One region of the Nocardia sp. NPDC004568 genome, then DNA from elsewhere that is predicted to be linked to it. Evidence: riboswitches for the same ligand, from Rfam matches in the RefSeq annotation. Region 1 holds a riboswitch; each other region holds the start of a gene.
The links. A riboswitch is a leader RNA that binds a small molecule or an ion and turns the genes downstream of it on or off. The one in region 1 is predicted to bind S-adenosylmethionine.
Positions count from the first base shown of each region.

Region 2: it holds a riboswitch for S-adenosylmethionine, as region 1 does, so the genes downstream of both, ABZV91_RS24425 (homoserine O-acetyltransferase) here and ABZV91_RS29035 (rhodanese-like domain-containing protein) in region 1, are expected to answer to the same signal.
Region 3: it holds a riboswitch for S-adenosylmethionine, as region 1 does, so the genes downstream of both, ABZV91_RS00130 (aminotransferase class V-fold PLP-dependent enzyme) here and ABZV91_RS29035 (rhodanese-like domain-containing protein) in region 1, are expected to answer to the same signal.

Region 1 is NZ_JBEXLL010000095.1:6,248-16,032, reverse strand. It holds gene ABZV91_RS29055 (DUF456 domain-containing protein) at 218-700, shown strand; gene ABZV91_RS29050 (amidohydrolase family protein) at 856-1,722, opposite strand; gene ABZV91_RS29045 (FAD-dependent oxidoreductase) at 1,795-3,183, opposite strand; gene ABZV91_RS29040 (hypothetical protein) at 3,413-3,883, shown strand; SAM riboswitch class IV at 3,948-4,060, shown strand; gene ABZV91_RS29035 (rhodanese-like domain-containing protein) at 4,078-4,494, shown strand; gene ABZV91_RS29030 (O-succinylhomoserine sulfhydrylase) at 4,491-5,705, shown strand; gene ABZV91_RS29025 (hypothetical protein) at 6,871-9,785, shown strand, end outside.
Region 2 is NZ_JBEXLL010000063.1:5,816-15,600, forward strand. It holds gene ABZV91_RS24415 (hypothetical protein) at 1-973, shown strand, start outside; gene ABZV91_RS24420 (NADP-dependent isocitrate dehydrogenase) at 1,598-2,815, opposite strand; SAM riboswitch class IV at 3,091-3,201, shown strand; gene ABZV91_RS24425 (homoserine O-acetyltransferase) at 3,453-4,598, shown strand; gene ABZV91_RS24430 (DUF3017 domain-containing protein) at 4,629-4,874, opposite strand; gene ABZV91_RS24435 (hypothetical protein) at 5,056-5,646, shown strand; gene cycA (D-serine/D-alanine/glycine transporter) at 5,777-7,258, opposite strand; gene ABZV91_RS24445 (tRNA (cytidine(34)-2'-O)-methyltransferase) at 7,485-7,949, shown strand; gene ABZV91_RS24450 (DUF167 family protein) at 7,966-8,184, opposite strand; gene ABZV91_RS24455 (DUF4349 domain-containing protein) at 8,200-9,345, opposite strand; gene ABZV91_RS24460 (error-prone DNA polymerase) at 9,441-9,785, opposite strand, start outside.
Region 3 is NZ_JBEXLL010000001.1:16,539-26,323, forward strand. It holds gene ABZV91_RS00080 (nuclear transport factor 2 family protein) at 1-139, opposite strand, end outside; gene ABZV91_RS00085 (hydroxymethylglutaryl-CoA lyase) at 196-1,116, opposite strand; gene ABZV91_RS00090 (CaiB/BaiF CoA-transferase family protein) at 1,113-2,372, opposite strand; gene ABZV91_RS00095 (TetR/AcrR family transcriptional regulator) at 2,489-3,121, opposite strand; gene ABZV91_RS00100 (VOC family protein) at 3,231-3,797, shown strand; gene ABZV91_RS00105 (carboxymuconolactone decarboxylase family protein) at 3,816-4,454, shown strand; gene ABZV91_RS00110 (nitroreductase family protein) at 4,541-5,257, shown strand; gene ABZV91_RS00115 (SDR family oxidoreductase) at 5,220-5,951, shown strand; gene ABZV91_RS00120 (aldo/keto reductase) at 6,032-7,063, shown strand; gene ABZV91_RS00125 (LLM class flavin-dependent oxidoreductase) at 7,079-8,161, opposite strand; SAM riboswitch class IV at 8,450-8,563, shown strand; gene ABZV91_RS00130 (aminotransferase class V-fold PLP-dependent enzyme) at 8,609-9,785, shown strand, end outside.

The sequences.
Region 1 (9,785 bases):
GTATGCACGCGACACAGATCCACCACGGCACGCGCCGAACGGGCCCACCTCTACGCCGCGGCCGGCCGCGATCGCGAGGTCACCGGAGCCCGTGCGGACCAGAGAAGGGTCCGGTCCGGTAACGAGATTCTCTCTGGCTCGAGGGGCCCGGAACGAGCTGCGCCCGCACTCGTTCGCCGGACCGGCGACTGTGTCCGATCCGGGCTACTTTGGTGCTGTGAGCGTTTGGGGAGAACTCGTCGTCGGCCTGGTGATCCTGATCGGCCTCATCGGCATCGTGGTGCCTATCCTGCCGGGAGTGATCCTGATCTTCGGGGCGATCGCCGTCTGGGCCTTTGTCACCGGCGGGACGACCGCATGGGCGGTACTGGCCGTCGGCACCGTTCTGCTGGTCATCTCCGGGGTCGTGAAATACACGTGGCCGGGCCGCAAGCTGAAGGAAGCGGGGGTGCCGAACCGGACACTGCTGCTGGGCGGCCTCGCCGGCATCGTCGGGTTCTTCGTGATACCGGCGGTCGGGCTGTTCGTGGGTTTCGTTGGCGGCGTGTATCTTTCCGAATTACAGCGGCTCCCGGACAACCGGCAGGCGTGGGTGTCGAGCAAACAGGCGATCACAGGCGTCGGGCTCTCCATCCTGGTGGAGTTGTTCGGCGCCCTGCTGGCCAGTGTTGTGTGGGTGATCGGCGCGATCGCCATCTGAGCTGTCGGCCGGTCGGCTGCACGCCGCCGGCTCGTAGCACAGCGCCCGCAAGTCCGCCGCCGGCGGAACCCGGTCGATCGGGTTCTCCGCCGCAGCGATCCGCTCCTCGACGGCGGTGATCCCAGGCCCGATATCGGTAGGTGTGAAGCGCCGCGTCAGCTCGGGCCGGAACGTCTTTCGATGACGGGCAGCGGACGTGTCGACCCGTCGTGCGCCGAGGGCCTGTCGTCGCGCGGCGGGACGAACAGCGGCAGCGTGGGGGTGGGATCCTCGGTGGTGCGCTCGATCGCGGGCAACCCGTAGAACGCGCGGGCATTGTCCTCCAGCACCGCGTTCATATCGGTGCCGACCACATCGCAGATCAGCTCCACATCCGATTCCCGGAACGGCCGGCCCGCGCGGGTGCCGGGCAGATCGCTGCCGAACATCAGCGCCTGCGGATCGACCGCGTGGATCCGGCGCAGCGCCGTCGCGACATCCATATCGAGACGCCCGAAACCGGTCGCCTTCACCCGCGCGCCGCGGTCGACCAGGTCCAGCAGGTACGACAGACCCTCCTCGGACATTCCGAGATGGTCGATGGACACCTTCGGCAGCTTCAGGATCACCGGTTGCAGCGAGGCCAGCATCTGGCCGTCGACGTAGATCTCCACATGCCAGCCCGCCAATTCGTAGGCCCGCAACGCCTGCCGCGTCATGCTGGCGATATCCGCCGCCGCGCGTTTGAGGTTGAACCGGACCGCGCGCACTCCGGCCGCGTGCAGGTCGAGGATCTCGGCGTCGGAGGCGTCGAGATCCAGCCGGGTCACCCCGACCCAGCCGGGGCCGAGTTCGGCCAGGGCGGCGCGCAGATAGCTCTGGTCGTTGCCCTGGTACGACGCGCTCACCACCGCGCCACCGGAAGGCCGGAACCGGGCCATCCGCCGCCGATAGTCGGCGACGGTGTAGGGCTCCGGTAGGTAGCCTTCGTTCTCGATCAGCGGAAAACGCGGATCGATGATGTGTACATGGGCGTCGAACACTGCTACAGCATGCCTGATAGATGGAGGTGTCCGCTGCTCTCGACCACGGATCGGGAGCAGCGGACGAATGGATCAGACCTTGTGGGGTTCGCTCGCGCGCAACATGTCTTCGCGCTCGACGACCTTGACCCGCTCACGGCCCTCCGGCTCGCCGAGGGACCGCTCGTGCGCGTCGAGCCGGTACCAGCCGGCCCAGGTGGTGAACGGGATACCCCGGCCCTCCAGGAACTCCAGCACGGCCTCGGGCTCCGGATTCTCGGCCGGCGCGAAATTCGTGCTGTCGTCCACCAGGCAGGCGACCGTCTCGTTGGCGTCACCCTTGGTGTGGCCGATGAGCCCGACCGGACCGCGCTTGATCCAGCCGGTCACATAGGTGCCGGGCATATAGCGCGCGGCGCCGTCGGCGTCCTCGTCGACCAGGACCCGGCCGGCCTCGTTCGGGATGACCCCGGCCTGATCGTCGAAGGGCAGCTCCGAGATGTTCTGGGACAGGTAACCGACAGCCCGGTAGACGGCCTGCACATCCCATTCCCTGAAGGTGCCGGTGCCCTTCACATTGCCGGTGCCGTCGAGCTGGGTGCGTTCGGTCCGCAGACCCACGACCTTCCCGTCCTCGCCCATGATCTCCGAAGGCGATTCGAAGAAGTGCAGGAACAGCTTGTGCGGGCGGTCACCCTGGTCACGGATGGCCCACTGCTCGAGGGTGTTGGCCACCATATCGACCTGCTTGGAATGCCGCCGCGCGGCTTCCGAACCCTCGTCGTAGTCGATGTCCTCCGGATCGACGATCACCTCGATCGTCGGGGAGTGGTCGAGTTCGCGCAGCTCCAGCGGGGTGAACTTGGCCTGTGCGGGGCCGCGGCGGCCGAACACGTGCACCTCGACGGCCTTGTTGTTCTTCAGGCCCGCGTACACGTTCGGCGGGATCTCGGTCGGCAGCAGTTCGTCACCGGTCTTGGCCAGCACGCGCGCCACATCGAGGGCGACATTGCCGACACCGAGCACCGCGACCTTCTCCGCCTCCAGCGGCCAGGTGCGCGGTACGTCCGGATGCCCGTCGTACCAGGACACGAAATCGGCCGCACCGTAGGAGCCGTCCAGGTCGATACCCGGGATGGGCAGCGCCCGGTCGGCGTTGGCGCCGGTGGAGAAGATCACCGCGTCGTAGAACCGCCGCAGATCCGACAGCGTGATATCGGTACCGTAATCGATATTGCCCAGCAGGCGCACCTGCTCCTTGTCCAGCACCTTGTGCAGGGCGGTGACGATGCCCTTGATCCGCGGGTGGTCCGGGGCCACGCCGTAGCGGATCAGTCCGAACGGGGCCGGCATCCGCTCGAACAGATCGATCGAGACGTCCGCACCGGATTTCATCAACGCGTCAGCGGCATAGATACCGGCCGGCCCGGCCCCGACGATCGCGATCCGAAGCGGGCGGTTCGCTTCCTTCTGCTCGGTCATCTGTTACGCGCACCCTTATCGGTCGAAAGAATCACTGGCGTTGTTGTTAGCTTAGGCTAACTTGACGCGCGGCTCGTATGCACCTACATCGCGCCGTCCGTGGGTGGCTGTTCACCGTTCGTCGTCCCACGTCTCTGCGGGTAGCACTGTGCCGTGGTACCCGCCGGTACCCGCGATTCTATCGGGGTGCGGGCACGGTGCGATCCGGGGACCAGGGATGATCGTCGTCATGAGCGATTCCGGAGCGGCCGACGAGCAGCCGGCCACCGAATCGGGTGACGAGGAGCGACCGCGCTCGATCACCCCGTTCGTCGTGGCCGCGCTGGTCGCGGCCCTGGTCCTGGTGGGCGTACTCATCGCCGGCCTGGTGGCGCCCGCTGAGAAAAATGTCACAGATTCCGACCGGATCGCGGGAGCGGTCCGGGAGTTCGCCGATGTGAGCAACCGCTACGGGCCCGAACCGCCCCGGGAAGCGGTCTGCCCCGGTTTCGTTCCCGCCCGCTCCCCGCTGGCGGGTCAGCTGAAGCCCGGCGAGACCGGGAAAGATATCGAGATTACGAGATTCGGCCCGGTGCACATCTCCGGCGATACCGCGAATATCGAGGTGACCAGCCGGGTCGACGGCGCGGAGCGTACCGCGACCTGGTGGCTTTTCCTGTCCGACGACGACTGGCTGGTGTGTAACCAGCCGGCCGGATGAGCTCGCCGGAGCCGTCAACCGGGGTTTGACACGGCCCGACCGCGCCGGGCAATCTTTTGGATTGGGTCATGAGTACCAGTGCCAAGCCCCGGCTCGCTGGTCGGCAACCCTCCTCCGCGGTGGGGTGCTCCGGGTGACGACCTGGCGCGCATCGATCGGATGCGGCAAGTGCGGATTCACAGGAGGTGCCACGTATGAGTTACGCAGGGGATATCGGCTTGCAGCAGGCATGGGAACTGCTGACCGAGAATCCAGACGCGGTCCTGGTGGACGTGCGGACCGAAGCCGAATGGAAATTCGTCGGAGTACCCGACACCAGCGCCATCGCCAAGCCGACACTGCTGGTGGAGTGGGTCGACGGCACCGGCGCCCGGAATACCGAATTCCTGGACCAGCTCCGTAGCGCCCTGTCCGACCGTCGCGCGGACGCGCCCGTGCTCTTCCTGTGTCGCTCCGGTCAGCGTTCGGCGCACGCGGCCGATGCCGCGACCGCGGCGGGTATCACACCCGCCTACAACATCAGCGAGGGCTTCGAGGGCCCGCTGGACGAACTCGGGCATCGCGGCGGCTCCGGCTGGCGGGCCCACGGCCTGCCCTGGCGGCAGTCGTGATCGGCGGCGGTTCGTTCGAACGCCCGTTACCCGAAGGGGTCGGTCCGGCGACACTGGGTGTGCGCGGCGGGCTGAGCCGTTCGGGGTTCGACGAGACCTCCGAGGCCCTGTACTTGAACTCCGGCTTCGTCTACGCCAGCGCCGAAGCCGCCGAGGCCGCGTTCACCGGCGACAACCCGCACTATGTGTACTCCCGCTACGGCAACCCGACGGTGACCACCTTCCAGGAACGGATCCGCCTGCTCGACGGGGCCGAAGCCTGTTTCGCGACGGCCAGCGGTATGGCGGCCGTTTTCGTGGCCCTCGGTGCCCTACTGAAAGCAGGCGACCGGCTGGTGGTCGCGCGTAGCCTGTTCGGCTCCTGTTTCGTGGTGTGCAACGAGATTTTGCCCCGCTGGGGTATCGACACCGTTTTCGTCGACGGCGAGGATCTCGACCAGTGGGAAGCGGCGCTGGCCGAACCCACCGCCGCGGTGTTCTTCGAGACTCCGGCCAACCCGATGCAGACCCTGGTCGACGTGCGCAAGGTCTGCGAACTCGCGCACGCCGCGGGCGCGCAGGTGGTACTGGACAATGTGTTCGCCACCCCGCTGCTGCAGCGCGGCTTCGAACTCGGCGCCGACGTGGTGGTCTACTCCGGCACCAAGCACATCGACGGTCAGGGCCGGGTGCTGGGCGGCGCGATCCTCGGCACCGCCGAGTACATCGAGGGCCCGGTCAAGACGCTCATGCGTCACACCGGCCCCGCGCTGAGCCCCTTCAATGCCTGGACGCTGCTCAAGGGTCTGGAGACCATGCCGCTGCGGGTCCGGCAGTCCACCGATTCGGCGCTGCGGATCGCGCGCTACCTCGACGAACACCAGGCCGTGAGCTGGGTCCGCTACCCGCTCCTGGAGTCGCACCCGCAGTACGCGCTGGCGGCCGAGCAGATGAGCGGCGGCGGCACCGTGGTGACCTTCGAGCTGAAGGCCGCCGCCGACCTCGCCAAGAAACGGGCCTTCGAGGTGCTGAACGGGCTGCGGATCATCGATATCTCCAACAATCTGGGCGATGCGAAAAGCCTCATCACCCACCCGGCGACCACCACCCACCGGGCCATGGGCCCCGAGGGCCGCGCGAGTATCGGACTCTCGGACGGGGTCGTGCGGGTCTCGGTCGGTCTGGAGGACATCGAAGATCTCCTCGGCGACCTGGACCAGGCATTGAGCTGATTTCTTCGAGGCAGTGGATCGCCGGTATGTGCACCCTGACCGCCGGTTTCGGCCCTCTCGAGTGAACTCGACTGGATGGGTCCGCGCCGCCGGTATTGCGGATCGCCGCCGCTTCGTAGACGCTTTGACCGCCCTTTCCGGTCTGTATTCCTCCTTCTCGTCTCGTTGAGTCGCAGCCGGCTTCTTGCGGTGAGGCAGCCGGTTCTTTTGGGTGAGTAGGTCGGGGCCGGCTTTGCGAAGCATCCAGCAGGGCGGAAACTTTGGTGTATTTTTGTGGTCGGCAGAAAGAACAGCAGGTCGCATATGTGGACCGATGGAGTGCACGGCAACCGACCATCACAGCGACCTGGTGACGGCGAACGGCTCGGTCGGCGGCAGAGGGGCGGGCGTCCACGAAATGGCGAACGACGTAGAGAACTGCAAGCACGCGACACATCGGCCGAACGGCTACCCACCGGATACGACGATCGTCAGGATCGACAACCGACAACCCCGGTACCCGAGGTCGAGTCGAACCGGAACTGGCCGGCGGTGCCGTTCACGCGGAGCAGCCCGCTACCGCAAACCCGGTCGAGGAAGCCGGCGGGATGGCTGGGCATCATGGGCGCAGCGGGAGGTGGTCGCGGTGTCTGTGGAGGACTACCAGAGGTATCCTGGTGTCCATCCAGGGCGTGTGGTGTCCCGGTATACGCGGTGGCGGGATCAGTTGAGCGGCGGCAGTTTCGATAGGGGCCGGTTCGAACCGGCCGACGCCTTCTCCGACGTGCTGTGGACCGAGGACAGGGTTGCCGACCCGGCAAAATTACTGTGCCGGTCGCTGACCGCGACAGCGGCGGCAGATCCGACGGGCCGGAGCGTCGACCGATAGTGACGACTCGTGCAAGGACTACAGCGAAAACCGCCTGACATCGAACTTTCCGGCGAGCCGGAGTCCGGTGGGGCAGCAGTGGTGGGCGGTCTCGGGCATGCGCCCGTGCGGGAGACCGGAACGGATAATGCTGCTGGAGCAGTCGTCGTCGTCCATTCCGTCGTCGGTGTACGCAGTCGGCTTCGAGCAGCGAAATCACCGCCGGGGGGAGGGAGCCGACGGTTCGGGATTCGGGGTGGAGACCGTGCGTAGGGGGGCCGGTATCGGTGGTAAGCCGAAAAGTAGGGGGCCGGTGCGGTGACCGAAACGGCATTGCAGATGTTGGCGGAGTTGCCGGCCCCGATCCAGACCCTTGTCTTCGGCGGCGAGGTGCCCCGGATGGACACGCCGGCGGGAGGCCGGGTCAGCGCCACATGGCAACAGGCAGGGGCTGAACTCGAGCAGTTGGTGCAGCGGATCGACGCGGAGATCGCGAATCTGGCGGGAGCGGCGCTCGGTGAACTCGGTGATCAACTCGACACCATCGCGCGAACATTGAGTTCGGCGACCGCGGACATCTCCAGGTTCTGCTGTGCTGTGGCCGAAAACTGTGCAAGCAGCGCCGTCGAGACCGAGAAAGAGACGTACATGATGTACGCCTTCGGCGCGATCACGGTTCTGGAGCTGGGGATCGCTCTGTGGAACCCCCTGAATGTCATGTCTGTCCTGGCTCGTGCACGGGCCATACATCTGGCCGCATTCCGGGCATTCGTGGCCGCGCGTCTCGGCGAGCAAGCTGTCCGGGCGGCGGCGCGGGCCGGCATGCTGGCGGGTCCGATGGCGGCGTTCTCCGCGATCACAGCCGGTGTCGATCTGACGGTGCAGTTGTACCAGATTCATTGGGAAGGCAAGCGCGACGGCATCGACTGGGCATCGGTCGGGGTCTCGGCGCTGTCGGGGGCGGGTTCCGGGCTCGCAGCTGTCCTGGGGGCCAAAGGAATACAGGCTGTGCTTCCGGCCCGGACACCGTTGATGCCGGGGACAGCACTGGTTGCTTTGGGCGCCGGCACCCTGGCTGCCGTCGGCGGGGCCGCCGCGGCCTCTATGGCGACCGGCGAGTGCAGCCTGAAGCAATCGGAGATGGTCGGCGGGGCGGTCATGGGGGTGGCCGAAGGTCTGCTCCACGCGCGAGGTCACGCGCCAACTCACGCCAGAACCGACTGGAAGGTTTCTGAGCCGGTTCGGGAGTCACGGCTGGGCATGATCAGATCTCTCACGCTCGATATCCTCGGCCGACCCGGGCAGCCGGCTTCCCTCGCGCACCCGGCTGCTCCGGAAAAACTTCCCGCTTCGGGCCCGACCGTTCCGGATGGGAATCCGAGTTCGGGCGAGGGCACCGAACATGCGGGCGGCGCGGTCGAGGCGGCCGCCGGACCGGCGGTCGCCGAGCAGGTGTCCGAGGGGCTGGATGGCAGGAGGGCTTCGGGAAGCTTCTACGCTGCGGGCCATGGTGATCGGTTGGCTACGGCCGGGCAGACCGGCGAGAATTCGGCCATAGCGGTTGCTGAACGCGAATTCGGTGTGGCGCCGCCCGCAGTCGATCACGGACCAGCGGCGCAGGAGTACCGGCAGCGGCTCCGACAGGTTGCCGAGGCGTCGAGAGCCGACCTTGCTGCCCATGAAAGACAGTTGACCGAGGCCCGCGAAACAGGAGATCAGGAAGCAGCGGAGCAGGCGTACAAGGGGGCGCTGCAGAAGCATCGGGATGTTCTCGGTCGGGTGTACGACGCTCTGCACGAAGCCGCTGAGCAGACCGGTAGGTCGATCACGCCGCGGGTCGCGGCCGGTGAGATCGGTCAGGACGACGCAGCCGCCACCATCGAGCAGGAACGGCGGGTGGCCGATGAGGCGGTCGCGCACGCGCTGGAGGAATATCAGGAGAGCCTGTCCAATCTGGATCTGGGTGGGTCCATGGCGGAAATGCGAAGTCTGCTGGGGAATTTGGTGGTGCATGACGCCGAGAAGAGCGACCTCACCGCAGAGCAGGGCCGGCAGTACACGGCGGCGGCACAGAAGGTACTGGAGGTGTATATCGCCCGCCGGGAAGAGTTGCTGGACGAGTCGTGGGATCAGCGCCGGCGGGTGATGGAGGTGGGGGACGAGGCCGAGGCGATCGTGCGGATGATGGCCGCGGTGGAAGCCGGGACGCAGGGCGAAGGGAAGCACGCTATAGTTCCGCGCTCGAATCAAGGGAAGGCTTATCTTCTCGGGCTGAACGGGTTCATGCGTCAGATGGGCACCGGCCAGGGCAAGACGGTGGTCGGCTTCCTGGACTCGTTGCATCAGCTTTCGCGTGGGAAGCCGGTCGTGGTGGACGGAGAGCAGCGGCTGCGGATGCATCATGTGCTGACCACGACTGAGTTGCTGGCCAATGAGGGGCGCAGCGAGAGCGCACCGATCTTCGAGAGTCTCGGCTATGGCGTGTCTCGATGGAATCCGGATCATCCGGTGGAGTTCGACAAGCCCACGGTGATCTATCTGACCTACGACGAGCGGGCCACATCCTCATTGAAGGACTCCCGGCCGCCGGGTCGTACCGTCACGATCGACGAGGTGGATGCGGTCACAATTCACAACGAAACCACGCACTACCTCTCTGATGGCACCCGTCAACCGGCCGGTGAGGTGGAGACGGCGCGGGTTAACAAGGTGCTGGACTTCATGCTCGGTTTTCACAAGAGCCTGCGGGAAGGGATGCCGGCGGGGTTCCGGATCTCGGAGTATCTGCGGGAACATCCAGATGAGGCGATGAGCAGGGCTGCGCAGCTGTGGGAGAAGCAGACGGGCGCGGCATTCACCGATCGGCCGACGACGGTCACGGTGAACGGGACAAGGATCACGCTGCAGAGCGAGGCCGAGATGGCTCGCGCATTTCTCGATGTCAAGGCGGGCCGCAAAGCGGGTCGGCTGGTGGCGGACTGGCACTTCCAGTTCTTCGACGGACAGATCCAGATCCTGGACGCGAACGGAAAACCGATGAGCGATCCGAAGGTCAACACCGATAGCCGCTGGTTCGGCGGCCGCCACCAGATGCTGGAGGCCATGTACCGGACGGTGATCTATTCCGATGGTGAGGGGTCGACGAAGGTCACGGTCGATGACGTGCTCAACGAGTACGACGAATTGAAGGTGATGTCGGGTACGCTGCGGCGCACCGCGGATGAGATCAAGAT
Region 2 (9,785 bases), on a different contig from region 1:
CTGTCAGCCGCTGTCGTGGTCGGAGAAGAAACTGCTCGATCTGGGTTGCATCGGCGCGACAATGGTGCGGTTGGGCCGCACCGGTATCGATCCACCTCCACTGCATCTCGCGTTCGCAGACGCTGGTGCCCACCGAGCGATCTCGGCGGCGGAGAAAATCCTGGGGCCGGGCGAGGTGAATACCGCCGCGGTCAACGGTATCGCGCGGGAACTCAGGAGTTATCGGGCAGCACTGAAGGCGGCCGACCCCGCCGCATCGGGCGAACTTCGAAAAAAGATCACGGATCTGGAACAAGTCTTCGACCGAGCCAAGGCGATCACACGAAGTTACTGGTCCGATGCGATGAAGTCATACGACATCACCGATCTGCAGAACAGACGTGATGCCGCGAAGGCCGAGGGCAACCGCCTTGCGTTCGAGAGAGCGGCCGGCATCGCCGACAAGTTCAACGAAATTCTTGCGGGCAAACCGAACAACGCCACCGAATTCGAGCGCATCGCAAGGCAGGACGAACAGCTGGCGGGCCTGCACGGGATCGCGGAGTCACTGCCCTCCGGCGATCTGACGGATGTCCGCGCGACGGTATTCAGCAAATACTTCTGGTCCGGCCAGATCGAGACTCTCGACGCGGCGGGCCAGGTGGCGCGAGATATATTCGGCAACCCGCAGGGACGGGCCGGCGACCTACCGGATCCGGACAGATTCGCTCCGAACGCGGACACCGGCCAAGTGGATATGTCCCGAGACCTCTACAAGGGAAAACCGGGATTCATCAAATTCGACTACGGATGGTACGACGAGCAGAACGGAAGCTGGTGGAATGCGAATCATGCCGAACATTCCGACGCGGCTCGCCGAGCCGCAGACCCGATGCGGTTCTACCAATGCGCGCCGGAGGTGTTCTTCGCCGGACTGGATGACTTCGATAGTTCTGTGATGTGTGTTGCTTTTACGCGAACCACGTTGACCTGATATCCCGAAGCCGGCACAGGTAGAGAATGGAAGCAATGGATCTAGCCGATTATCTCAACGAGGAAGTCGTACTCTACGGCATGGCGGAAACGCCATGTCGGGCGCTGTCCTGCGCTGCGGAACCAATTCCTACGTCTACACCGATGGGCAGACACCGAAAAGTACGGTGCGTTCGAAGTCACCGGAGTACTCGGCGAGGAGATCGACACCACGCCCGATATTCCCGCACACTTCGCGCATGCCCGCGAGCGATATTACGTGGTGAAGAATCCGGTGTGGAAACGCATAGGGTGAGCAGGCACCCCTGGTCAGCCGGGACTCCCCCAGGGGGAGCCGCGGAACGAACCCGCACCACCCCCGGCACGCACGGGAGCCCAGGACACGCACCCGAGCACGATCGGCGCCTGCGTCCCGGCGGCAGTGGCCGAACGGTCGGCACGGTGGTTCGGGGAATCCGATCCGGGCAGCCCTGTCTCCGGCGGTCCGCGTCGGGAGACCGAACTCCCGTTCCAGCCGGAAGTGGGCCGACGCCGTCCCACAACGGCGGGAGCCGCCGGTAACGACCACGCGATCCGCGGGATCGGCGATCGGCGTCCGCCTCGCCGGTCCCGCGGAGTCGGTCTGTCAGCGCAATGCGCGGGCCAGGTTGGCGTCCAGCGCGGCCAGGAACTCCTCGGTGGTGAGGTAGCCCTGGTCCCCGCCGACCAGCAGCGCGAGGTCCTTGGTCATCTGACCGCCCTCGACGGTCTTGATGACCACGTCCTCGAGGGTCTGGGCGAAACCGATGACCTCGGGGGTGTTGTCCAGTTTGCCGCGGTGTTCGAGGCCGCGGGTCCAGGCGAAGATCGACGCGATCGGGTTGGTCGAGGTCGGCTTGCCCTGCTGGTGCTGGCGGTAGTGCCGGGTGACCGTGCCGTGCGCGGCCTCGGCCTCGCAGGTCCGGCCGTCCGGGGTCAGCAGCACCGAGGTCATCAGGCCGAGCGACCCGAAGCCCTGCGCGACCGTATCGGACTGGACGTCGCCGTCGTAGTTCTTGCAGGCCCAGACGTAGCCGCCCTCCCACTTCATGGAGGAGGCGACCATATCGTCGATCAGCCGGTGCTCGTAGGTGAGGCCGGCCGCCTCGAACTGGCTCTTGAACTCGGCTTCGAAGACCGCCTCGAAGGTGTCCTTGAACATGCCGTCGTAGGCCTTGAGGATGGTGTTCTTGGTCGACATGTAGACGGGATAGTTCTGCTGCAGCCCGTAGTTGAACGAGGCGCGCGCGAAGTCCTCGATGGACTTCTTGAAGTTGTACATACCCATCACGACGCCGCCGTCCTCCGGCATCTGCACGACCTCGTGCACGATGGGCTCGCTGCCGTCCTCGGGGGTGAAGGTGAGGGTGACGGTGCCGGCCTGGAAGACCTTGAAGTCGGTGGCGCGGTACTGGTCGCCGAAGGCGTGACGGCCGATGATGATCGGCTTGGTCCAGCCCGGTACCAGACGCGGAACGTTGGAGATGATGATCGGCGCGCGGAAGATGGTGCCGCCGAGAATGTTGCGGATGGTGCCGTTGGGCGAACGCCACATCTTCTTGAGGCCGAATTCCTCGACCCGGGCCTCGTCGGGGGTGATCGTCGCGCATTTGACGCCGACACCGTGCTGCTTGATGGCATTGGCGGCGTCGACGGTGACCTGGTCGTCGGTTTTGTCGCGGTATTCGATGCCGAGGTCGTAGTACTCGAGGTTCACGTCGAGGTACGGGTGGATCAGCTTGTCCTTGATGAACTGCCAGATGATCCGGGTCATCTCGTCGCCGTCGAGTTCAACGACGGTGCCTTCAACCTTGATCTTGGACATGGATCTTCGTGTCCTCCTAAGACTGGTGCCCTCATTGCACGGCCAGGCGAACACGCTTGTGAGCGGACCCCAGCTGTTCAACAGACAACGTATACATCCCGCGTTGTCCACGAGACGTCTGGTGTAACCAAGACGAGCGTACTGCTTGCGGTGGTGTCACGGTGCAGCCAGCCCCGGTCGTGAGATCTCACAGGGGTGAGACTCGCCACAAGATTACCTGGTCGGCACGTATACCGATTTCGATCCGTATCGGCGCCCGGCTACCATATTCGGCAGGTCATGAGTGCCAGCACCAAGCCCCGGCTCGCTGGCCGGCAACCCTCCTGCTGCGGTGGGGTGCTCCGGGTGATGACCTGGCTTCCGAGAGCCGGGAGCAAGCGCACGTCAGGAGGTCGTCGATTTGTGCCGGTGTCGCTCGCGTTGACCGCGGCGTTCTCACGATTCGACGAGGAACCCCCGATTTTCTGGAGCACGACATGACCGATCACAGCATCCGTGGCGCGACCGCTACCGGAGCGACCCACCCGCACCCCGCGGTCGTATCCGATGCTCCCCGCGGCCGGGCAGCCGGATCCACAGCCGGGATTCATACGCTCCGGGCATCAGTACGGTCCGCCGTTTCCGTGGAAGCCCTCGCGTGAAGGCGGGCACCGAATCGACCACCGCTCGTCCGGTGGCCCAGTTACCGCCGTCCGACGGCACCCTCGGGTATGTGGACATCGGCGAGCTCACCCTGGAGAACGGCGCCCGCCTCCCCCAGGTCCGGCTGGCCGTGCAGCGCTGGGGGGAACTGTCCCCGGCGATGGACAACATCGTCCTGATCGAGCACGCGCTGACCGGTGACTCCCATGTCTCGGGTGACCCGAGCGAAAACCATCCCCAGGCCGGATGGTGGAACGGGATGGTCGGCCCGGGGGCGCCGATCGACACCGACGAGTGGTGCGTCGTCGCGACCAATGTCCTCGGCGGCTGTCAGGGCAGCACCGGCCCGGCCTCGCTCGCGCCGGACGGCGCACCGTGGGGCTCGCGGTTCCCGGGGATCTCCATCCGCGACCAGGTCGCGGCGGAACTCGAGTTGTTCGACGTGCTCGGAGTCCCCCGGCTGGCCGCGGCGATCGGCGGCTCGATGGGCGGTATGCGCGTCCTCGAATGGATGCTGCTCGCCCCGCAGCGCCTGGCCGCCGCACTGATCCTCGCGGTGGGCCCCCGGGCCACCGCCGACCAGATCGGCACCCAGAGCACCCAGATCGCCGCGATCACCGGCGACCCGGACTGGCAGGGCGGCGACTACCACGGCACCGGTCGCGCGCCGATGGCCGGAATGGGTATCGCGCGCCGCATCGCGCACCTCACCTACCGCACCGAGGTCGAACTGGACAGCCGGTTCGCCAACCGCCCGCAGGAGGGCGAGGACCCCTGGGACGGCGGCCGGTACGCGGTGCAGAGCTATCTGGAGTACCAGGCCGAGAAGCTCGGGCGACGTTTCGATCCGGCGACCTATGTGCTGCTGAGCGAGGCGATGAACCGGCACGATATCGGCCGCGGCCGCGGCGGGATCGAGGCGGCGATGGCCGCCACCGACGTACCGTGCATCGTGGGCGGGATCGACTCCGACCGGCTGTACCCGTTGCACACCCAGCAGGAACTGGCCGATGGGCTCGCGGGCTGCCGGCATTTCGAGGTGATCTCCTCGCGGGACGGCCACGATGCCTTCCTCACCGAGGCGGCGGCCATCGGCAAACTGCTGGTCCAGACGATGAACCTGGCCCGCGCCGGGCGCTGAGCAGCGGCGGGGCACACCCGTCCCGCGCGGTCAGCCCACGCCGAGCGTGTTGATTGTCGCGGCGAGGAAGACCACGGCGCCGCCCAGCAGGGTCAGCGCGCCCACATCGAACGGTTTGCTGCGTACCGCGAGGAGGCCGACCCGGGCGGTCGGCAGGCACAACCGGAACGCGGCCGCGATGAGGGTCGCGCCACCGAAGAAGAAGGCGCCCCGGCGCCAGCGATCCTGTGCGACGAACACCACGGCGATCAGCACCACCACCGCCACCACGACCATCGGCAGGTGGCAGCGCAGGAAACCGGCCCATCGGCTGCCGGTGCCGGGATCGTCGTGGGTCGGGGTCGCGGCGTCGGTCACGGAGGCGATTGTTCCAGATCCGGCCCTCCCGGGCCACGGCCGCCGGCCCGGCCAGCGGCACCTCGGCCCCGGTGTCGAAAGCGGACAGCCAGGCCGCGTCGTGCTGACCCATGATCGCGTCCAGCAGCAACAGCCGCGTCCGCAGTTCGGCCCGGCCGGTGGACCCGGCCGGATCGTCGGGGTCGCCATCCAGACCAATCTCAGTTGCCGCACCGAATGGCTGGGCGAAGCCGACCCCGACACGGTCCCGCTGTGGTGCACCTACCACCCCCCGGGCAAACGCCCTACCAGCGCTTCCTCGGCAAAACCCCGGGAGCTCGCCGCGGCCGGTATCCGGTTCAGCGTCGGAGTGGTGGGTCTGCCCGGCCATCTGGAGCACGCCCGCGGACTGCGCGCCGACCTCCCCGAGCACGTCTACCTGTGGGTCAACGCCGCCGAGGACCACACCTACACCGAGGCCGAGGCCGAGGCCGCCGACTGGACGCCATCGACCCGCTGTCCCCTACAGCCGCGACCCGCACCACTCCCTGGGCCGGGCCTACCGGACGGGGGCGTCGGTCCTCTCGGTCGACGGTGTCGGCACCGTGCGCCGCTGTCATTTCGTGAAAGAACCCTTGGGCAACCTCTACGACGGCTCCTACCGCGACGCCCTGCGGCCGCGGCCGCGGCCGTGCCCGCGCGCCCGCTGTGACCGTCCTATCGGCTACGTCCATCTCGGCCCGGGCCGGTGGCTCTGCCCCTGCCGGAATCACGGAACGCCTCCGGTACGTGAACACACGATTGCCCGCCCCGCCCGGGGCGGGCAATCGAAACAGCACAGATCAGCGCAGCGCGGCGTTTTCGGCGAGCACCTTCTCCCGGTGCTGCTCGCGCAGTGCGGCGTGGTGGGGACTGCGCCGCACCACCAGGTAGGCCAGGCCCAGCACCACGAACCAGATGGGGGTCACCAGCAGGGCCTGCAGGGTGTCGCTCTTCTGGGTGAGCGCCCAGATCAGGAATACGAAGAACGCCAGCACCGCCCAGACCGCCGGAACCCCGCCCGGCATCTTGAACGTCGACGCGGCGTGCAGATGCGGCCGCCGCTTCCGGTAGACCAGGTAGCTGGCCAGGATCATCGTCCAGACGAACATGAAGCACAGCGACGAAATGGTGGTGACCACGGTGAACGCTTCGACGATCGACTGTCCGGCGTAGAGCAGCACCACACCGATCAGCAGGAACGCGCACGAGAAACGCAGCGCGTTGGCCGGGACCTTGCGCCGGGACAGTTTCCCGAACAGCGCGGGGGCGTCCCCGTCACCGGCCAGGCCGTACACCATCCGCGAGGTCGAGTAGATACCCGAGTTCGCGCTGGAGGTGGCGCTGGTCAGCACCACGAAGTTGACCACGCTTGCGGCGACACCGAGCCCGGCCAGGGCGAACATCGCCACGAACGGGCTCTCGTCGGCCGAGACCTGCCGCCACGGGGTCACCGCGCAGATCACGATCAGCGCGCCGACGTAGAACAGCAGGACGCGCACCGGGATCGAATTGATCGCGCGGGGCAGGGTGCGCTCGGGTTCCTTGGCCTCGGCCGCCGTGGTGCCCACCAGTTCGATGCCGACGAAGGCGAAGACCGCGATCTGGAATCCGGCCACGAAACCCATGGGCCCGGTCGGGAAGAAACCGCCGTCGTTCCACAGGTTGGCCAGCGCGGCCGTGCTGCCGTTGTCACCGGTGAATCCGGTGATCACCATCACCAGGCCGGTGACGATGAGCGCGCCGATGGCGATCACCTTGATCAGCGCGAACCAGAACTCGGTCTCACCGAACGCGCGCACGGTGGGCAGGTTGAGCACCAGCAGGACGATGATGCAGACCAGCGCCGGTATCCACAGCGGCAGATCGGCCCACCAGTACGACACGTACCCGGCGATCGCCACCACATCGGCGATACCGGTGACCACCCAGCAGAACCAGTAGGTCCAGCCGGTGAAGAAACCCGCCCACGGGCCGAGCAGATCACCGGCGAAATCGCTGAACGACTTGTAGCCGGAGTTCGACAGCAGCAGCTCCCCCATCGCCCGCATGACGAAGAACAGGAAGAAGCCGATGACCATGTAGACGAGGATCACCGAGGGGCCGGCGAGCGAGATCGTCTTGCCCGATCCCATGAACAGGCCGGTACCGATCGCGCCGCCGATCGCGATCAGCTGGATATGCCGGTTCGCCAGCTGGCGGCTCAGCTTCTCCGGGCCGGCACCCGGATCGCTCACCCCGCTCGCGTCGTCGCCTGGATTACCGTGGCCCTGCAGCACGGCCATATTTCTCCCTCCGGAATGAATCGGACAGCCCATTCGACCACCGGAAGCGGATTCCTGCAGAGTGGGCGGCCCTACGGTACGCCGCCGCGATCCGTGCCGTGCGCGGCCCCCGCATCACCTCGGTGATCCTATTCGCTGTGGTCAGGGCGTCGCGACGACGGTAGCGCCCGCACCGGCGAGGTATCCCGCACCCGCGGCGCCGCCGCACCTGATTGACTGGTCGGCTGTGTTCCGATTGATGTTCCATGAACCTCGCATACCGGGAAATACGGGCAATGCCATCCGGCTCGCCGCCGGCACGGGCAGTGAGCTGCATCTGATCGAACCGCTCGGCTTCGATATGTCGGAGGCGAAGCTGCGCCGGGCCGGCCTGGACTATCACGACCTCGCCTCGGTGACAGTGCACCCGGATCTGGCGACCGCGTGGAAGCAGCTGCACCCCCAACGGGTGTTCGCGTTCACCACCCGGGCCACGACCCCGCACACCGATATCGCCTACCGGCCCGGCGACATCCTGCTGTTCGGCGCGGAACCGACGGGGCTGCCGGCGGAGGTGCTGACCGACGAACACATCGATACCGAGGTGCGCATCCCCATGCTGCCCGGCCGGCGATCGATGAATCTGGCCAACGCGGCCGCGGTCGCGGTGTACGAGGCGTGGCGGCAGCACGGGTTCCCCGGCGCTGTCTGACCCCGGTCCCGGCAGATCAGTCGGCGATCTCGAACCGTTTGTGCCGGGAGGTCGCCCCGCCGGAGAGCCGGACCGCGCCCTTCGGGACACCGAGATGCGCGGCCAGGAGTTCGGCCGCGGCCCGGTTCGCTTTCCCCTCGGTGGCCGGCGCCCGCACCCACAGGTGCAGCGTGCCGTCGGGCAGGGTTTCGACCAGCGGGCCCTTCCGGCTGTTCGGTGTGATCACCGCCCGCACCGTGGTGGGCACCGGTCACGCCCGGTCCGTGTCCGGGCCGTCCGGATCGACGGCGTCGTCCCCGGTCCCCGCGGACTCGTCCGCACCCACCGCCGTCCGGTCCGTGTTCTCCCCCGTCTCCCCAGGGCCGGTCGCCGCCCGGTCCGTCCCCTTCGCGGACTCGTCCACTTCCTTGGTGGTCCTGCCCGGTGCGTCCCCGGGTCCGGCAGCGGTCCGCGAGGTCCCGGGCACCGAAGTCTCGACCCGTCCGGTCGAATTCGCCGCCGCCGGGGCGGCAGTGCGTGCGCCGCCCAGCCGGCGCACCAGCCCGACGAGGGCGCCGACAATCGCACCGAGGAGGGCGAGGAAGATCAGCCACGGCAGCACCTGGCCGACGAAGACCACCGCGCCCTTCAGCCAGTCGAGCAGGGAGTTCCAGCCGTCCACGACTCCGTCCCGGAAAGTGGCCGGGCCGTCCTCACCCGACTTCTCCGCAGTGCTCTGGATATCGACCGTGAGGGTGGACAGCGAGATCTGATCGTCGAGATAGCGCCGCTGTCCGGTGAGGCTGTCCAGTTCGGCCTGCCGGTCGGCAAGCGCCTCCTCCGCGGCGATCAGGTCGGCGGTGTTGGCGGCGCGCGCCATGAGATCGCGCAATCGGTCCACCGAAGCCCGCAGCGCGGTGATCCGGGCGTCGAGATCCTGCCACTGCAGCGTGACGTCGTCACGGTTGGTGCTGATCTGGGTGACCTCGCCGAGATCGCTCAGGCCCTCGATGAACGCGTCGGTATCGGTGGCCGGGATCCGGACGACCAGATTCGCGTGCGGATCGTCGTCGGCGGTTCCGGGGTTCTCGGTACGCTGGTCGACCCGCCCGTCCAGTTCGGTCACCCGGTCGACGAGGGTCTGCGCGGCCGCGACCGGGTCGTCGGCGGTGAGATCCACCGTGCCGGTGACGACCTCTTTCCGCTCGGTGGCCCGGTCGGCCTCCGGGGCGGGCGAGGGAGCCTCTTCGCGGGCGGGCGCCTTCTGCACCCGGATCCCCGGCGCCGTGGCGGGTGCGGGCGCCCCGTCCTCGAAGGACATCGTGTGGTCTGCCGTGCCGGAGGAGGATTCACCCCCGCACCCGGCCAGCAACAGCGACCCACAGACAACCGTCAACAACACCCCGAGCTTGCGCATGCTGGCAGCGTAATGGGCGGGTTCGGGGTCGTGTACCCGATTCGGGTGCGATCGAGGTCTCGTCGTGGCCGTTAGGGAAACCGGGCGGCGCCGGACTATCTGAAGTCGCGGGAGCGGGAGGCTGTGCGCATGTCCAAGCGGCTCAGGTGTTCGGCGTAGATGCTCACCGCGCCTTCCGCGTTCTGGATCCGGCCGCGGATCAGCAGGGCCGGGGAGCTCTGCGCGGTGCGGCGGTAGCGGGTCCACAGCCCGGCCGAGCACACCACGTTCACCATGCCGGTTTCGTCTTCCAGGTTCAGGAAAGTGACCCCGCCGGCGGTGGCCGGACGCTGCCGGTGGGTCACCGCGCCGCCGACCAGTACCCGGGTGCCGTCGGGGACCGAGAGCAGGTCGGCGGCCGGGATCACCCCGAGCGCGTCGAGCCGGGGTCGGAGGAACTG
Region 3 (9,785 bases), on a different contig from region 1:
CCCGCAGATTCTCGGTGACGGTTTCCTCGGTGCCCTTGTCGTTGTGCCAGATCCGGGCGTCGGGAGCGTACAGCTCGGTCAGAGTCGCCTCATCGCCCGCACTGACGGCGGCGAAGAAACGATCGGCCAGATCGTTCATCGGATGTCCTCTTCTTTCGGCATGACCGGGCGATCGGCGTGGCCGCCCGGCGGTATTCAGCGCCCGGGTGCGGGCACGGGGTGCAGGCGCCCCCCGGCGCGGAGGAGATTGCTGTCGGCGGCCCGGCCGAGCAGATCGGCGGCGAGGGCCGCGGCGGCGAGGGTGGCGGGCAGATCGATGCCGGTGGTGATCCCGCTGTCCTCGAACAGGTAGACCAGTTCCTCGGTCGCGATATTGCCGCTGGCACCGGGTGCGAACGGGCAGCCGCCGAAACCGCCTGCCGCGGCGTCGAATCGGCGGACACCGTGCAGATGACCCGACCACGCGTTGGCCAGACCCTGCCCCCGGGTGTTGTGCAGATGCAGGCCGAGTTCCACGTCCGGCACCGCGGCGTGGACGAGATCGACGACCTCGGCGGTCCGGCGCGGGGTGGCCGTGCCGACAGTGTCGGCGACGGACAGACTGTCGGCGCCGGCGGCCCGGGCGCGCGCCGCGATCTCGGCGACCCGGTGCGGCGGGGTGGGGCCGTCGAAGGGGCAGTCGAAGGCGATCGCGATGATCACCTCCAGGTCGCCGCCGGCGCGATGGACCAGCTCGGCGACAGGGCCGATCAGTGCGATCGACTCTTCGCTGGTACGGCCGACATTGGCGACACTGTGCCCCTCCGAGGCCGACACCACGTACTCGAGCCGGGTCACGCCCGCGGCGAGTGCCCGCCGGACGCCGCCGAGGCCGGCGACCAGAGCCGAGAACGCGACGTCCGGCCAGCGGTGCAACTGGGCCGCCACCAATTCGGCATCGGCGAGTGCCGGGATGGCGCGCGGGGACACGAACGAGGTGACCTCGATCCGGCCGACTCCCGTGGCCACCAGCGCCGCGATCAGTTCGAGTTTGGCCTCGGTGGTGAGGGGCGCCTCGATCTGGAGACCGTCGCGCGGCCCGACCTCGCGAATATCGACCTGTGCCGGGGTGGTCATGCGATGGTTCCCCGCGCGCGCAGTTCGCCGAGCCGCTCCGGGGTGTAGCCCAGGATTTCGCCGAGGACCGCATCGGTGTGTGCACCCGGGCGAGCGGGTCCGCCCCAGCGCACACCGCCCGGTGTCTCGCTCAATCTGGGGACCACGCCGACGCCTTTCACCGGTACCGGGTCGTAGCCGGGGTCGGTGGGCTCGGCCGAGGGATCGCGGTGATCGACGAACAGGTCACGGGCGAGGAACTGTGGATCGGCCATCACCTCGGCGACCGTGTTGACCGGTCCGGCCACGACACCGGCCGCGGCCAGCAGGTCGATGAGTTCGGTGGCGGTGTGGTCCACCGCCCACGCCGCGATGATCTCGTCGAGTTCGTCCTGGTTGCGGCCGCGTGCGGTGTGGTCGACATAGCGCGGGTCGGTCGCCAGTTCGGGGCGGCCCATGGCGGCGGCCAGCCGCCCGAACACGGTGTCCTGGTTGGCCGCGATGATGACCCACAGACCGTCTTTGGCCCGGTACAGGTTCGAGGGCGCGATCCGGTCCAGCCGGGTGCCCGACGGCTGCCTGATATGCCCGGTCTTGTGGTAATCGGGCACTGTGGATTCCTGGATCGCCAGCGATGCCTCGGTGAGCGCCGTATCGACGATCTGCCCGCGGCCGGTGCGTTCCCGCACCAGCAGGGCGGCCAGAACGCCCTGGAAGGCGAACATCCCGGCCAGGCTGTCGCCGAGCGACAAGGCGATGCGGGGCGGGGCCTGGCCCGGGAAACCGTTGAGATACCGGAGGCCGCTGATGCCCTCGGCGACCGACGCGTACCCCGGCCGGGAGGCGTAGGGTCCGGTCTGGCCGTAGCCCGACACCCGGGCCAGGACGAGCCCGGGGGAGACCGCGGTCAGCACGTCGTAGCCGATTCCCCAGCGCTCCAGGGTTCCGGGCCGGAAGCTCTCCACCACCACATCGGCGGTGCGGGCCAGTTCGAGGAAGATCTCGCGGCCCGCGTCGGTTCGCAGGTCGATACCGACACAGCGTTTGTTGCGCGCGTGGACCGTCCAGAAGTACTGGTGGCCTCCTTCGGCCTGACCCCATTCGCGCAGCGGGTCGGGCCGGTCCGGCGCCTCGATCTTGATGACGTCCGCGCCGAGGTCACCGAGCAGCCGGCCGCAGTAGGGCCCCGCGATCAGCGTGCCCAGTTCCAGGACGCGATAGCCCTCGAGTGGGCCGCGCGGCGGCGCCTCCGCGCCGGGTCGCGAATCGGTTGTCATTGCTTGCCTCCTCGAAACGGCAGGGGGTGGGAGCTGTCGTAGCGAACGAGGTGTCGGATCGGACGGGATATCCCGCGAAGAGGCCGGGTTCGTGCGGTACGACGCGTCGGCGCCGGTCAGGGCGCTCGGTCGAGATGGAGTGCGCCGACGCACATCTGGTCGAGGGTCGCGAGCAGCGCCTCCTCGTCGGCGTCCTCGCCCTGGATCAGCCACAGGTACAGGGTGTGGTCCACCATGGCGGACATGGCGCGGGCGGCCAGTTCGGGGTCGAGACCGGTGGGCACCAGGCCTTCGGACTGCCAGCGGGCGATCGCGCGGGCCGTGCGATCGATCAGCTGGCGGCGGTGCTCGTGCCGGAGCAGGCGGAATTCCTCGTTGAAGGTCGCGACCTGTTCGATGATCGCCATCATGGGCGCGTTGCGCCGGTAGGCCTGGTAGTAGGACCGGTTCGAGGCGATCAGGCGTTCGGCCGGGGAGAGATCGGCCGCGGCGGACTCGCGCCGGTGCATATCCTCGAAGAGCCGGTTGCTCAGTTCGCCGAAGACATCGTCCTTGGATTCGAAGTACCGGTAGAAGGTGCCGTAGGAGACCCCGGCCTCCTGGGCGATGAGTTCGACCCGCGCGTCCAGGAATCCGACCGTCTCGAAGACGCGGCGGGCCGCGTCCAGCAGAGCGTCACGCGTCTTGCGTCCCCGCGGGGTCAGGGTGTCGACCGAGGCGGGGGAACTGTTGACAGATGACTTCGCCACGGGACAGACTATTCCCGAAGCTGACATGACTGTCAAGTCATGTTTTGCTCCTGCGGCGACCGCCGGAACGGCCGCGCACCCGACATTGTCGCCCATAGGAAGGACTGCGATGAACGACACCGACCCGAGGTACGAACTACGCGGGATCAACCATCTGGCACTCGTGTGCGCCGATATGCGCCGGACCATCGATTTCTATACGGGCGTCCTCGGTATGCCGCTGATCAAGACCATCGAACTGCCCGGAGACCTGGGCCAGCACTTCTTCTTCGACTGCGGTAACGGCAATACGCTCGCCTTCTTCTGGCTCGCCGACGCACCCGACGCGGCGCCGGGCGTGGCGGCACCCAAGGGCCTGCCCGACGCCGGTGAACTCGTGAGCGCGGTGGGTTCGATGAACCATGTCGCCTTCGCCGTGCCGCCGGAGAAGTTCGACGAGTACTACGAGCGGTTACGGGCCGAGGGGATCGAGGTCAGTCGCGTGCTCAATCACGACGACAGCCGGGCCGGAGTCTCCCGGGAGGTGCATCCGGGCACTTTCGTGCGCTCGTTCTACTTCCAGGACCCCGACGGCGTTCTGCTCGAATTCGCCTGCTGGACACGAACCTTCACCGAATCCGACGTCTCGCACGAACCGAAGACCGCCGCCGACCGCCGCGTCCCCACGTCGCACTGAGCCGAAAGGAGCGCCACCGTGCCCAGGTTGCGTGAAGTACCCCGTGCCGAAGTCACCGACGAGCGGATCCTGTTCTACTACGACCGGCTCTTCGGGCCGGACAAGGATCCGGCCGTCGACCACGGGACCGTCCATGCCACGCCCGGCGACTGGTGGACGGTGTTCGCCCAGTCACCCGAGGTGTTCCGGCACGCGGTCCGGGGTTTCGCCGTCTACCGCAATGCGACGCTGGACCCGGCCCTGCGCGAACTCGGTCAGAGCCGGGCGGGCTTTGCCCGCGGCAGTCAGTTCGTCTTCTCCCAGCACTGCAAGCAGATGCGCTCGCTGGGCGTGCCCGAGGAGAAGATCGCGGCCATTCCGCACTGGCAGATCAGCGAGGTCTTCTCCCCGCTCGAACGGGCGGTACTGGCCTACACCGACGGGCTCGTCTACGACGGCGGCCGGGTCCCCGACGCGGTGTTCGAGGTGCTGCGCGGTGCGCTGAGCGATCAGGAGATCCTCGAACTCACCTACATCACCACGCTGTACGACATGCACGCGACGATCTGCCGGGCCCTGCGGCTCGAATACGACGATCGGCCGGAGCCGATCGAGGAGGTGCAACTGCCGGAGGGCGTCGAGGCCAGGGATCTGTCCGCGGATCTGTCGGGAGCCTGAGCGACGGTGCCCGGGGTGCGGCCGGGTTTCGGCTCGAGCTGCGGTCAACCGCTGACCGTGGCCGCCGCGGCGGCGACGATGGCAGCATGACGCAGACCGCACCGTCTCCGGACCAGGTGGTGGCGCAGCGCTACCGTGCCCCCGCACCGGCGGCGCCGGCCGAGTGGAATCCGGTGCTGCGGGTGCTGCACGAACACCGATCGATCCGCCGCTATCTGCCGGATCCGCTGCCGGACGGCGTGCTGGAACTGCTGATCTCGGCCGCCCAGTCCGCCCCTACTTCCTCCAATCTGCAGGTGTGGAGTGTGGTCGCGGTCCGTGACCCGCAGCGCAAAGCCCGCCTCGCCGCGCTCGCCGGGGACCAGGAACAGATCCGGCAGGCCCCGCTGCTGCTGGTGTGGACCGCGGACCTCGCCCGGCTGCGCGGCCTGGCCGCCGAGCGCGGCGCGCCACTGGACGGGGCCGACTACCTGGAATCCAGTTATGTCGCGTTCCTGGACGCGGCGCTGGCCGCACAGAACGCGCTGGTCCGCCTGGTGGTGGGCCGGCCCGATCCGGCCGAGAACGCCCGCGTCAAGCCGCGGCTGCCGCAGGCCGCGGTGCTGCACGAGGAGACCTACACGCCCGCCGGGCTCGCCGATATCGACGACTACGAGCAGCGCATCGCGCAGTTCTACGCCGAGCAGGATCTGGCGCATTCGTGGATCGATCGGGTCCTTGCCCGGCTGGGGACGGCGGAAGCGCTCGAGGGGCGCGACCGGCTGCGTGAATCGCTGGCGGCCCAGGGTTTCCCGCTGCACTGACCCGTCGGCTTCGACCGGCGGCAATGACGGTGCGGCCGACATCGCGCTGTCCGGAACCGGTCCGGCGAAGGTCGGCAACTCACCGAGAGACCACCGCACCGATGGATACGGGCCGTCAGCGGCGACGGCCGGTGGGGGAGGCCCGTACGGCCTTGGTCGGGCAGTCGATCTTCCACTGCCTGCCCGAGCGGGGGCGCGCCACGGGCGTGTGGCCGGCTGCGTATCCGCGGCGCGCAGTCGCAGTCCGCCACAGCGCCGAGAATTCGATCTCGACGCGTTCGACCGGATGCACCGCACCAATGTCCGCGGCACCTTCGTGGTCTCGCAGTCGGCCGCTCGCACGCTGAACCGCGGTGGCGCGCTGATCAATTTCTCGACCTCGGTGCTCCGGCTCCAGCAGCCCGGCTACGCCGCCTACGCGGCCACCAAGGGCGCGGTCGAGGCGATGACGCTCATCCTGGCGCGGGAGTTGCGGGGCCGCGATGTGACCGTGAACGCGGTGGCCCCGGGCCCGACCGCGACACCGCTGTTCCTCGACGGCAAGGACGCCGACACCGTCGACCGCCTTGCGCGGATGTCTCCGCTGGAACGGCTCGGCGAACCGGCCGATATCGCCGAAACGGTGGCCTTCCTGGCCGGACCGGCCCGGTGGGTGAACGGACAGGTCCTCTACGTCAACGGCGGGGTCGCCTGACCGGCTCGGTCCGGCGCACATTGCGATCAGCGTGAGCCGACCCATCGCCTCCGCCGCCGCGAGAATGATCCACTGTCCGGATGAGCTATGGCCCCTTCGACCTGACCTACACCGCCGCCGAGCAACGGTACGAGAAGGTCCCGTACCGGCGCAGCGGCGCTTCCGGCCTCGATCTGCCCGCGTTCTCGTTCGGACTGTGGCAGAAGTTCGGCACCGACTACCCCTTCGCGACGCAGCGCGAGATCATCCTGCACGCCTTCGACCTGGGTATCACCCATTTCGACAATGCCGACCGGTACGGTCCGCCGCATCGGGCCGCGCAGAAGAACTTCGGCCGGGTGCTGGCGAAGGACCTCGCGCCGTACCGGGACGAGCTCATCCTGTCGACCAAAGCCGGGAACCCGATCGGGCCCAGCCCGTACCTGAGGGGCGGCTCCCGCAAATCACTGCTGGCCTCGCTCGAGCACAGCCTGCGCGATCTCGGCACCGATTACGTCGATATCTTCTACCACCACAGCCCCGACCTCGGGACTCCGCTGGAGGAAACGGTGGGTGCGCTGGTCGGCGCGGTGCAGCAGGGTAAGGCGCTCTATATCGGCATCTCCAACTATCTGCCCGATCGCGCCCACCGAGCCGCCGAACTGCTGCGCGAAGCGGGTGTGCCGTTGCTCATCCATCAGGCGCGGTACTCCATCTACGACCGCCGTCCCGAACAGAACGGCCTGCTGGACACCGCGCGGCAGGACGGCTTCGGCGCCATCGTGTATTCGCCGCTGGCGCAGGGGCTGCTGACCGACAAGTACCTCGAACGCATCCCCGAGGGCGCCCGGGCGGCCGACAGCACTTTCCTGTCGCCCGATGCCATCGACGAGACCTATCGGCGCCGCACCGCCGAACTGAACAAGATCGCCGCGGCTCGGGGCCAGTCGCTGGCCCAGCTCGCGCTGCAGTGGGTACTGCGGCGGCCCGAGGTCACCTCGGCGCTGATCGGCGCGAGCAGCACGGCGCAGCTCGACCACAATCTCGCGGCGCTCGAGTTCCCGGAATTCACCGCTGCCGAGCTCGCCCTCATCGACGAGCACGGCATCCACGGAACCGGGCTGGATCTCTGACGCGGTGCGCCCGGCTCAGTCGCGTAGCAGCGGCAGGAGCCGGGCGCCCTGGCGCCGGATCTCGGCCAGGTAGGGAGTATCGGAGAGCACGAAGTGGGTGATGCCGAGATCCTGGTAGCGCCGTATTGATTTCGCGACGTCCGCGGCCGAACCCACCAGCCACGTCGTGCCCGCGCCGCCACCCCCGACAGTGCCCGGGGTGGTGTACAGGTTGTCGTCGAGCACTTCACCGCGCGCCGCCAGGTCGAGCAGGCGCTGCTGCCCGACCGCGGCGCGCCGGGGTGCGCCGCGGTCGGGCGTTTTCGCCATCTCGGCAACCTTGGCCTCGGCATCGGCCCACGCCTGTTCGGTGGTGTCGCGGACCAAGGTGGTGACGCGCAGGCCGAACCGCAGCGGTGGCAGCGCCCGGCCGAGTTCGTCACCGAGCGCGCGCAAACGTTCGATACGTTCGCGGACGCCCGCCAGCGGCTCACCCCAGAAGAGCTGGACATCGGCTTCGGTCGCCGCGACTCGTTCTGCGGCGGCGGACGCGCCACCGAAGTACAGCAGCGGATGCGGGCGGTCCGCGCGCACGGCGGTCCGCGGCGTGACGGTGGAATCGGTGACCCGGTAGTGCGCACCCCGGTAGGTGACATTCTCCTCGGTCCACAGCCGCCGGACCAGCTGGAGGAACTCCCGGGTGCGGGCGTACCGGTCGGCCTGGCTTTCCTCGGCCTCGCCGTAGGCCGCGAGGTCGTCCTTACCGGAGACGATATTGATCCGTAGCCGGCCGCCGGTGAGATGATCGAGACTGGCGGCGGCGGAGGCGAAATGGGCCGGCCGCCAATACCCGGGCCGGACGGCGACGAGCGGTTCGAAGGTCGTGGTCCGGGCCGCGAGCGCGGTGGCGACGGTGAATGTGTCCGGCCGCCCCCAGCCGGTGCCGATCAGCGCCCCCTGCCATCCGTATTCCTCGAGTGCGCGCGCCTGGGTGGTCAGCGTTTCCAGGCTGTTGTGGTCGGCGGTGACGGCGTCACCACGATGCCCGGGAGTCACCTGATTCGGGATGTACCAGAGATATTCGGCCGTCGGGGTGGCGGCTCCTGTTCGGTCGGGCATCGAGAGTCTCCGTTCGGGGCCGGGGAATCGGGACAGGTGCGCGCACCGGGTCGTCCGGGGTGATCACCCGGATGAACACCTTGCGCTCCTGACCGTCTCCGGGCCACGGACCGGATCACGATGATTCGAAACGGGTGCCGGGGACGCTGTTTCGAACCGCGAGTCAGCGGGTCAGGGGACCGCGCACGGCAGGTGGTCACCGGGAGGGCCGGTGCGCGCCGACCCGGCGACGCGGTCCGCGACGGGTCGAGTTGACAAGCCGTTGATGGGTCTGTCACCCTCGCACCAGGTCATGAGTGCCAGCATCGAGCCCCGGCTTGCTGGCCGGCAACCCTCCTCCGCGGTGGGGTGCCCCGGGTGACGACCTGGCCGCCGCTCGACCGAGCGCGGCAAGCGCGGACTCCGCTCGTTCGACACCCGGAGTCCCTCGATCGAAGGGATCACGTGATGACCGCTGTACTCGACCCCACCTGTGCCCCGGCCCGGGTCTCCGGCGACGATCTGCGGGTACCGCTGGTGCAGGGCGGCACCCGCGACTACGCGAATTTCGACTACGCCGCCAGCGCACCCGCGCTCGCGCAGGTCACTGCGGGGGTGGCCGATCTGCTGCCCTACTACGCGAGCGTGCATCGCGGTGCCGGGTACGCCTCGCGTATCTCCACCCGCTGCTACGAGTCGGCCCGCGAAACGGTGCGCGGCTTCCTGCGCTGTGCCGCCGACCAGGAGGTGGTGTTCACCCGAAACACCACCGACGCGCTCAACCTGCTCGCCGCCTGCGTGCCCGGCGACACCGTGGTCCTCGATATCGAACACCACGCCAACTTCCTGCCCTGGGCCGGCCGCGGTCGCCGGGTGGTGCCCGCCGCCGGCACGCTCACCGAGACCGTCGACCGTCTCGCCGCCGAACTCGGCGCGAAACCCGCGGCCCTGCTCGCGGTCACGGGCGCCTCCAATGCCACCGGCGAGGTACTACCGCTGCCGGAACTGGCCGCGCTCGCGCATCGCCACGGTGCGCGGATCCTGGTGGACGCGGCCCAACTGGCACCGCATCGGCGTATCGATCTGTGCGCCACCGATATCGATTATGTGGTCTTCTCCGGGCACAAGCTGTACGCACCGTACGGTGCCGGGGTGCTCGCCGGGCGGCGCGACTGGCTCGACGCGGCACCGCCGTATCTGGCCGGCGGGGGCGCGGTCACCGCGGTCACCGCGGATACCGTGGACTGGGCGGCCGCGCCGCATCGGCACGAAGCCGGCTCCCCCAATGTGCTGGGTGCCGCGGCGCTGGCGGCCGCCTGCTCGGCTCTCATCGCACTCGGCGCGTCCGCCGAGGCACACGAACGGGTGCTCACCGACCGGTTGCGCACCGGGCTGGCGGGGATCACCGGGGTCCGGTGCCTGCGGATCTGGGCCGACAGCCCCGACTGCGTCGGAATCGTCGCCTTCACCGTGGACGGTTTCGAACCGGGCCGGGTCGCGGCCTATCTGTCCGCCGAACACGCGATCGGAGTGCGTGACGGCCGCTTCTGCGCCCACCCGCTGCTGGCCCGGTTCGGGCTCGACGCCGCGCTGCGCGCCAGTATCGGGCTCGGCACCACGGCCGGTGACGTGGACCGTCTGGTCG